Regions from separate parts of the Lysinibacillus sp. GW823-FHT02G10 genome, predicted to be linked through region 2. Evidence: predicted binding sites of a transcription regulator. Region 2 holds the regulator's gene; the other holds the start of a gene.
The links. The regulator CtsR, encoded in region 2, represses protease genes until heat stress. The targets are predictions, from matches to a motif close to ATGGTCAATAAAGGTCAAACA.
Positions count from the first base shown of each region.

Region 1: a site for CtsR is predicted at 1,837-1,857, ahead of clpP (ATP-dependent Clp endopeptidase proteolytic subunit ClpP). Genes of this name have one in related genera too.

Region 1 covers NZ_JBXAJI010000004.1:209,337-213,770, reverse strand. The annotation lists gene whiA (DNA-binding protein WhiA) at 1-735, shown strand, start outside; gene AC1RFD_RS15045 (HPr family phosphocarrier protein) at 848-1,105, shown strand; gene clpP (ATP-dependent Clp endopeptidase proteolytic subunit ClpP) at 1,160-1,750, opposite strand; tRNA gene AC1RFD_RS15035 (tRNA-Arg) at 2,060-2,134, shown strand; gene AC1RFD_RS15030 (basic amino acid ABC transporter substrate-binding protein) at 2,634-3,431, shown strand; gene AC1RFD_RS15025 (amino acid ABC transporter permease) at 3,518-4,228, shown strand; gene AC1RFD_RS15020 (amino acid ABC transporter ATP-binding protein) at 4,225-4,434, shown strand, end outside.
Region 2 covers NZ_JBXAJI010000006.1:61,265-65,698, forward strand. The annotation lists gene mcsB (protein-arginine kinase McsB) at 1-693, opposite strand, end outside; gene AC1RFD_RS17410 (UvrB/UvrC motif-containing protein) at 690-1,232, opposite strand; gene AC1RFD_RS17415 (CtsR family transcriptional regulator) at 1,246-1,716, opposite strand; gene AC1RFD_RS17420 (DUF4870 domain-containing protein) at 1,984-2,289, opposite strand; gene AC1RFD_RS17425 (class I SAM-dependent methyltransferase) at 2,415-3,098, shown strand; gene corA (magnesium/cobalt transporter CorA) at 3,132-4,094, shown strand; gene AC1RFD_RS17435 (hypothetical protein) at 4,139-4,348, opposite strand.

The sequences.
Region 1 (4,434 bases), on a different contig from region 2:
CTTGTTCGTAAGAAAATGCGATTGAAAAAAAATAATGTGTATATATGCCGTGTAAGAGAAGGAGCGCGTGAGCTATTAATTGATTTAGAAATCATCTCAGACGACTTTCAATTTAACCATACTATCTCAAGAAAGCTCATTCAAAAGAGCGGCCAAAAAAGAGCTTATTTAAGAGGAGCCTTTTTAGCAGGAGGTTCCGTCAATAATCCAGAAACATCGGCTTATCATTTAGAGGTTTATTCTTTATATAAAGAACATGGTGAGGCATTAATGGATTTGATGAATGAATTTGAACTCAATGCCAAAACAATTGAACGTAAAAAAGGCTTTGTAACTTACTTAAAAGAAGCAGAAAAAATTTCAGATTTCCTTAATATTGTTGGAGCGCATCAGGCTATGATGAAATTTGAAGATGTTCGGATTTTGCGAGATATGCGTAATAGTGTCAACCGTATTGTGAACTGTGAAACTGCCAATTTAAATAAAACCATTGGAGCAGCATTACGGCAGGTTGAGAATATTCGATTTATTGAAAATTCAATTGGTCTTGATCAACTACCGGAGAAGCTTCGTGAAATAGCACGTCTCCGTGTTGAATACCAAGATGTGACATTAAAAGAGCTTGGTGAAATGGTATCTAGTGGAACGGTTAGTAAATCAGGTGTTAACCATCGATTGAGAAAAATTGATGAGATTGCGGATGCATTAAGGCGTGGTGAAAAAATAGGTGGTTAAGTTATCATACTTTTCAGGTATGAATGTCATGCTAATCGCTTATTGTTCTTTTGCCAGTAAGTAAGGTAAGATAAAACTAATAGACGAACGGTAGTGAAGGGGAGTTTTGAGAATGATTGAGAGAAGAGTCCAGGTTAAATTAAAATTAGGACTACAAGCTAGACAAGCAGCACTATTTGTGCAAGAAGCAAATCGTTTTAGTGCTGATATCTTTCTAGAAAAAGATGAGAAAAAAGTAAATGCCAAATCCATTATGGGTGTTATGAGCTTAGCAGTTGCTAAAGGTACCGAAGTGACTTTAAGCAGTGAAGGTAACGATGCTGAGCAAGCGGTTACAGCATTGGCAACAATTATTGAAAATGAAGATTAACATTCATTAAATACAAAAGGCATCACAGAGCAATTCTGTGATGCCTTCTATTTTTTATTTATTATCGCTACGGTGCATAATATGATCGATTAAACCGTATTCTTTTGCACGTTCAGCAGTCATGAAGTTATCACGATCTGTGTCTCTTGCAATGACTTCAAGTGGTTGACCAGTGCGTTCAGATAAAATGCCATTTAATTTCTCACGTAAGAATAGAATACGTTTAGCAGCAATTTCAATTTCTGTCGCTTGACCTTGTGCACCACCTAGTGGTTGGTGAATCATGACTTCAGCATTTGGTAAGGCAAAACGTTTACCGGGTTCTCCAGCTGCAAGTAGGAAAGCACCCATTGATGCAGCCATACCAATACAAATTGTTTGTACCTGTGGTTTAATGATTTGCATTGTGTCATAGATAGCCATACCAGCCGTAATGGATCCGCCAGGTGAGTTAATATAAAGAGAGATATCTTTATCTGGATCTTCTGCTTGTAGGAAAAGAAGCTGAGCGACAATGGAGTTAGCAACATTGTCATCAATAGCACTTCCTAAAAGGATAATACGGTCTTTAAGTAGACGTGAATAAATGTCATATGCACGCTCACCACGACTAGTTTGTTCAATAACTGTAGGAATTAAATTCATGTTAAATCCTCCTTAAAAAGCTAAATTCGAATACCTTTGCTGAAAATTTTCCTTTGTATTTCAGCTGTATCCTTATCATACACATTATAGTCAGGGAAGGTCAAATATTAACCCTGCTAAAGTGAAATTAAAAAAAATAAATTGTTTTTGCATTCTATGGTTGAATTATATAGGATAGGCTTGTATAATGATTAAGGTTATAAGGTTTAAAGTACAGGACACTATTTTGCAGGTATGCTTCAAAAATGAGGGTTATCTACATCATGCTTTTCGTAAGCCTAGAGTGAGTACTTTTTTTTTGTGTCTTTTGCCCTCGTGGTGTAATGGATAACACGTAAGATTCCGGTTCTTGCACTGGGGGTTCGATTCCCTCCGAGGGCGCCATTTTACTGATCAATTGATATACTGTTATAGCTCATCTCCTAATAAGTAGTTTAGCAGCCTGCTTACTGGAGATCGAGAGGAAGAATAAAGGGAATACTGTCCTAGTTGGCATTATTCCCCTATTTATTCCTTTCAAACCTTCAAAAAAGCAACAACTCCAAATTATTTTTTAGTGAACATACTGTACGTGAGACTAGTAATAGTCGAAAAAAAAGAATCCTATCTGAGGGGATTCTTTTTTTTTGCCTAAATTTATCGAAATTTGGCATGGTTCTTATTGTATATATATTAGTTTTAGGTTAATTTTCTTGTTATTTATACATGTTTTTTCAAATTATATGAATTTATTATAAATTTATATGAAAAAATATTTAATTTTATGCGAAAAGTTGTTGTCTAAATACTATAATGTTAATATAATTGACCTAATAGTCTAACATTTCCGAATTGCGAAAAATAATACGTAATTCGGAAAATTATCGAACTAGGGGGAAATACAATGAAAAAAACAGGTTGGATGTTACTGATGATTATTGCAGCTTTAACATTAGCACTTGCAGGTTGTGGTACAAAAGATGATGCATCTTCAGGTAGCTCATCTTCAGAAGATGGTGGAGATGGCAAAAAAGTTTACAAAGTAGGTACTGAGGCAACTTTTGCACCATTTGAATCTGTTGACGATTCAGGGAAAATTGTAGGGATTGATGTCGATATTCTACAAGCTATCGCAGATGAGATGGACTTTGAGGTTGAGTGGAATAATATTGGATGGGAGCCAGTGTTCCAAACAATTAAGAACGGTGAAACAGATATCGGTGCTTCTGGAATCACAATTACGGAAGAGCGTAAAGAATCATTTGATTTTACAGAACCGTATTATGAGTCTCAGTTATTAATTGTTGTGAAAGAAGATTCAAAGATTAAATCTCTTGATGAATTAAAAGATAAAAAAGTATCTGTACAAATCAATGCAACTGGTCATATGGCAGCGAAAAAGCTACAAGGGGAAGCAAGTACAAATATTATGGCTTTTGAAAGTCAGCCAATCGCTATCCAAGAGATGCTAAATGGTAATGTTGATGCAGCTATCGGAGATAATGCAGTAGTTTATGAATATATCAAAGCTCACCCAGATCAAAAACTAAAAGTAATTGAAGATGATGCATTCGAAAAAGAATACTATGGCTTCATGGTTCAAAAAGGGAATAAAGAATTGCTAGATAAATTAAACGAAGGTCTTAAAAAGATTAAAGAAAACGGTAAATTAAAAGAAATTACAGGCATTGATTTTCAATAAAAATGAATGAAATGATGCTACTAACATAGTAACTTTGCTAACAGCTCATTTATTAATTGTAATTTAAAGGGGAATGGGGTTTTCGGATGGACATCTTTGACTTACGCTGGGACATTGTCTGGAACTACCGAGATATGTTTATACGAGGTATTGGCGTAACACTTATTTTGACACTTAGTGGTTATTTTGGCGGTATTCTATTAGGACTATTTTTAGGCCTTGGAAAATTATCGAGTAAAAAATGGATTTATTGGCCATCTAAACTATATATCGATTTATTCCGTGGAACACCGATGCTTGTACAAATCTTGTTAATTCACTTAGCAGTTATTCCAACAATTTTTGGTCATTCTTTAGGTTATATGGTATCAGGGATTACAGCGCTTATTTTAAACTGTGCTGCTTATAATGCGGAAATTTTCCGTGCAGGGATTCAAAGTATTGCAAAAGGGCAAATGGAGGCTGCTCGCTCTCTTGGATTAACGCATAACCAAGCGATGCGTAAGGTCATTTTACCTCAAGCATTTAGACGTATGATTCCGCCATTGGGCAATGAATTTATTGCATTATTAAAAGATTCTTCACTCGTAACTGTAATTGCAGCACCAGATATTTTATACGCTAGTAAGGTCGTAGCTGGTGCAAGCTTCCGCTTCTGGGAACCGTATATCGTTGCAGCATTATTATATTTAGTGTTGACATATGGTGTAACGAAGATTGTAGCATTTATCGAGAAACGATTTAGCAATAGCTATGTCCCTCGTAAAGCTAAGGTAGAAGGGCGGGAAGCTAGATGATAAAAATTGAAAACCTACACAAATACTTTGGCAAGCTTGAAGTATTAAAAGGAATCGATTATGAAATTCAAGAAAAACAAGTTGTCTGTGTTATTGGGCCGTCTGGTTCAGGAAAAAGTACATTTCTCCGTTGCATCAATATGTTAGAAGAAGTAACGGATGGTGCTATTTATATTGAAAATGTAAAAATTAATGATCCTAAAACG
Region 2 (4,434 bases):
CTTCCCAAGTGTAATTTGGTTAGACACTTGATAAACATTCCCTAAATTTTCGCTTCCTTCACCATATATACCTCTTACAGTCATTCCTAAGCGTGTCATGGCATTTATAATTTGATTCATTTGCCCAGTTAATGTAAGAGCGGGTAAATGCATCATGACGGATGCTCGTAGACCCGTACCAATATTCGTTGGACAGCTTGTTAAATAACCAAAAGTATCTCGAAAAGCATACGGTAATACTTTCTCTAGGATACGATCAATCTTATTTGCTTGTTCATAAGCACTTTGAAGTTGAAAACTTGCTGTCATACATTGAATGCGTAAATGATCCTCTTCATTCACCATAATGCTAACGGATTCGTCTTCAGAGAGTAGTATAGAGCCCACTTGCTCTTTTTTAGCCAGTTGCGGGCTAATCAAATGCTTTTCTACAAGAATTTGACGCTGTAAAGGGGTTAAATCCTTTATAGCAAAATAAGCATAATCATTTTGAAGAGTTGGGCTATCGCTGACAGCATGTGTAACGGCCTGTTCCACTTGCAGTGCCTCATTTTCTGAAAACGCTAATGGAAAACGATAGCCATCTAAATTTCGTGCAAGGCGGATCCGTGTACTAATGACGATATCTGAGTAATCATCTTTGATATGCATCCAAGTTGGTGTCGCACGCTCTAAAAATGATTCAATCATCATGTCACATCACCACCTTCAAATTGTAGATGCTTCTCTAGCTCTTTAACTTCATCCCGTAGCTTCGCCGCTTCTTCAAACTGTTCTTCATCTACGGCGGATTTCATACGCTTGCGGATATCTTCTATTTGCTTTTTAATAACATACACATTACTGCGAGCACCAGGCATTTTTCCAATGTGTTGTGGACCCGCCTGAATACGATTAAAAAGCTTTGGCAAATGATCTCCAAATGTGTCATAACAGCTTGGGCACCCGAATTTTCCTTCTTTTAAAAACTGCTTATACGAAAATCCACATTGTGGGCATGTTTGCTGTTGTGGTTGTACCTGTTGTTTTTCCCCCACCTTTTGCCATGTAGGAGAGCCAAACCAGTTAGACAATAACTGTTGAATAGATACTGGCTCTTGTTTAAACTCTGCATGAAATGGATGGAATTGTGAGGCGCAGACGTCACAATAATGATGCTCTACTTTTTGCCCACTTTGAACTTGTGTTACTGTAACTGTCGCATTACGTTGTTTACAATGTTCGCATATCATTTCCATCACCTCACTATTTTTGTTGTTCATATTTTATTGTTGTCAGCATTGCTCGCAATATTTTTGATCGAATGACATCTCTTAAGGGGAGATGCAAGTCGATCGTGGAGCGATCAATTGCTGCTAACATTAATTTCGCTTCTCGCTTGGAAATTACCTGCTCATCAATGAGTCGATAAACCAAATCTTCTGCCATTGTTTGTGATGCCCCACCTTCAATTTGCCTGAGAACATCGTCGATTAAATCAATCTGTGAATTCGCGCGGACACGTAAAATTCGAATGTATCCACCACCACCACGTTTGCTCTCAACAAGGTAACCCCGCTCGGCAGTAAATCTTGTATTAATAACATAATTTATTTGTGATGGTACACATTGAAATTTATCAGCGATTTCACTACGTTTAATTTCAATATGCCCTTCTCCACCTAATTCAAGTACTTGCTTTAAGTAACCCTCTATGATGTCTGATATATTACGCATTTTAGGAATACACCTCGCTTGCTTCACTGACTTTGACTATCTTTGACTTTCTTTGAGTATATTATACAAAACGCTTGAAAAAAATTGCAATGATTTCGCCCATAGAAAAGTGGAAAGTCTTGAAAAAGGCTTTTTAAGAGCCGAAAAGAGCCCTTTTTCGATCATTTGTTTACGGTTTAATAATTTCCTTATACACCTAATGTACCCTTATTCGTCATAGAAAAAACGCAAGCATATGCAACTAGCATATACTTGCGTCTATGAAAATTATACCCAGCGACCAACAATTGGATAACGCCAAGGTTCATCAGACAATGCTTTTACGATACCGATGATCGGTACCACAAATACCATAATGCCGAAAATGATTAAAAATGGTAAGCCAATAAGGACAAAGCTTAAACCAACAGAGATAGCAATTAAAACACCCATGACAATTTGGAATAGCAGTGCTTGAATAGAAATTGCCTTTACTTCCTCATCCGAACTAATTAAAAAGAAAATAATGGGCACTAACCATGGCGCAAAAAATGCACTTGCGTGTATGATTACTTTAGACCATTTAGTCTCCATATATATCAACCCTTTCTTTGAACTTTATTCTATGTTTTATGTACTACTATTTACGGAACTATACCCGTAATAGTTTCACATTAAGAAAGATTTTTTAAAATTTTTTTGAAAGGCTGTGAGGAGCGTTGGAATTTAACAACACATTAGCAAATGAATATGAAAAGGGTATTCGCCGTACATTGCCTAGTTATGATGCCATGCTACGTTTAATACAAACTTTTTATCATTCTAGGCTATCAGAAAATGCTAACATGCTAGTCGTGGGAGCAGGAAGTGGCAATGAAATTATACAGCTTGCAGAAGGAAGACCTCACTGGTCATTCACTGGCATTGATCCATCAGAATCCATGCTTACTATAGCTAAAGAGCGTTTACTCACTCTTCCTAATGATATGTCATTCCATCAGGCTACAATACTTGATGCTTCGCTGCCCTCTACTCAGTATGATGCGGCAAGTTGTGTTCTTGTCTTGCATTTTATTCATGATTATAAAGAAAAGCTCGAAACAATAACAGAAATAGCAAGACATTTGAAACCTGGAGCACCATTTGTCCTTGTTTCAAAATATGGTCAGCTAGGCTCTTTAGAAACAGAACTACAATTTGATTTATGGCGTTCTTATTGGCTACAGCATACTAGACTTTCTTTATCCGATGTAGTAGAGATGGAAAAATCCATTCGTTCCCTTTCTTTTATGAGTGAAGAAGAAATTTTAATACTTTTACAAAGTGCGGGTTTTACTAAACCTTCTAGATTTTTTGCCACTACTTTGTTCGGTGGTTGGGTATGCTTTAAAGAGGAGCGCTAACTATTTTGTAGTAAATAATTTGAGGTGAAAACCGTGATAAGCACCATTGGTATTACAAAGCAACAACAATTGTTAAAGGATTTTCCATTAGAAGAGATACATCAGCAAGAATTTGAATGGTATTGGGTTGATTTTAATTGTCCTACAGCCGAGGAGGAATCATTGTTGGATACATTTTTCCACTTTCACCCTCTCGCTATTGAAGATTGCTTAATGAGGTTGCAGCGTCCTAAGCTCGATTTTTATGATGATTTTCATTTCTTTGTCATTCATCGGGTAAACGAAGAGACGTTAGCTGCGGAGGAGGTTAATATTTTTGCCTCCAATAAATTCATCATAACCTTCCATAAAAATCCTGTCCCTGAGATAGAGAAGGTGCAAAAGATGCTGGAAAACCAACCGAAGAATTGGGAGCGAGGTACTGTATACCTAACGTATCAAACTATCGATAAAATTGTTGATAGTTATTTTCCACTCGTTTACAAAATTGAAGATCATCTAAATGCTTTAGAAGGTGAACTTACATACCAAAGTAATGTAAATGCCATGAAAATTGTCTTCGAGTTCCGTAGTGACTTGCTTGACTTAAGACGTACTATTTTACCAATGCGTGATCTTTTATATCGCATTCTCAATTCTTACCGTTTCTCACTAAAAAAATCGGAGAGAGCTTATTTTGGAGATATCTACGACCATCTACTTAAGCTAACAGAGATGGTTGAATCTAATCGAGAGCTTACAGCAGACATGCGGGATAGTTATATGGCTATGAGTTCTAGCCGCATGAATGGCATTATGATGACTTTAACAATTGTATCAACTATCTTTATACCACTTACCTTCATTGCTGGTGTGTATGGGATGAATTTCGATAACATGCCTGAACTACATGGGCAATACAGCTATTTTATTGTACTTGGGATTATGATAATTATCGTTATCTTTATGTTGGCTGTCTTTAAACATAAAGGCTGGTTTAAACTGTTTAAACCATAAAAAGACTGCTCGTTTTAATGAAAACGAGCAGTTTTTTTAATCTATTAATACGGTCCTCTGTCATCAATCTTATTATCACCCTGCTGTGGAAATAAAAAGTAGGCTAATACCCCTGATCCCAAAGATGCACATATGGTAATTAATAATTGCTCAACATCTGGTACCTCAGCATGGTAGTTTCGTAGCATATAAACAGAACCAATGGCAACAATCACCATGACAGGAATAACAAATTTAAAACGTTTTTTCTCCATACCACCCCTCCTTCCATTTTTTATTTTCGTACGATTTTTAGATTGCTAAACAGTTCGTATTTTACAGGTTTCCTATTTTAAATTCA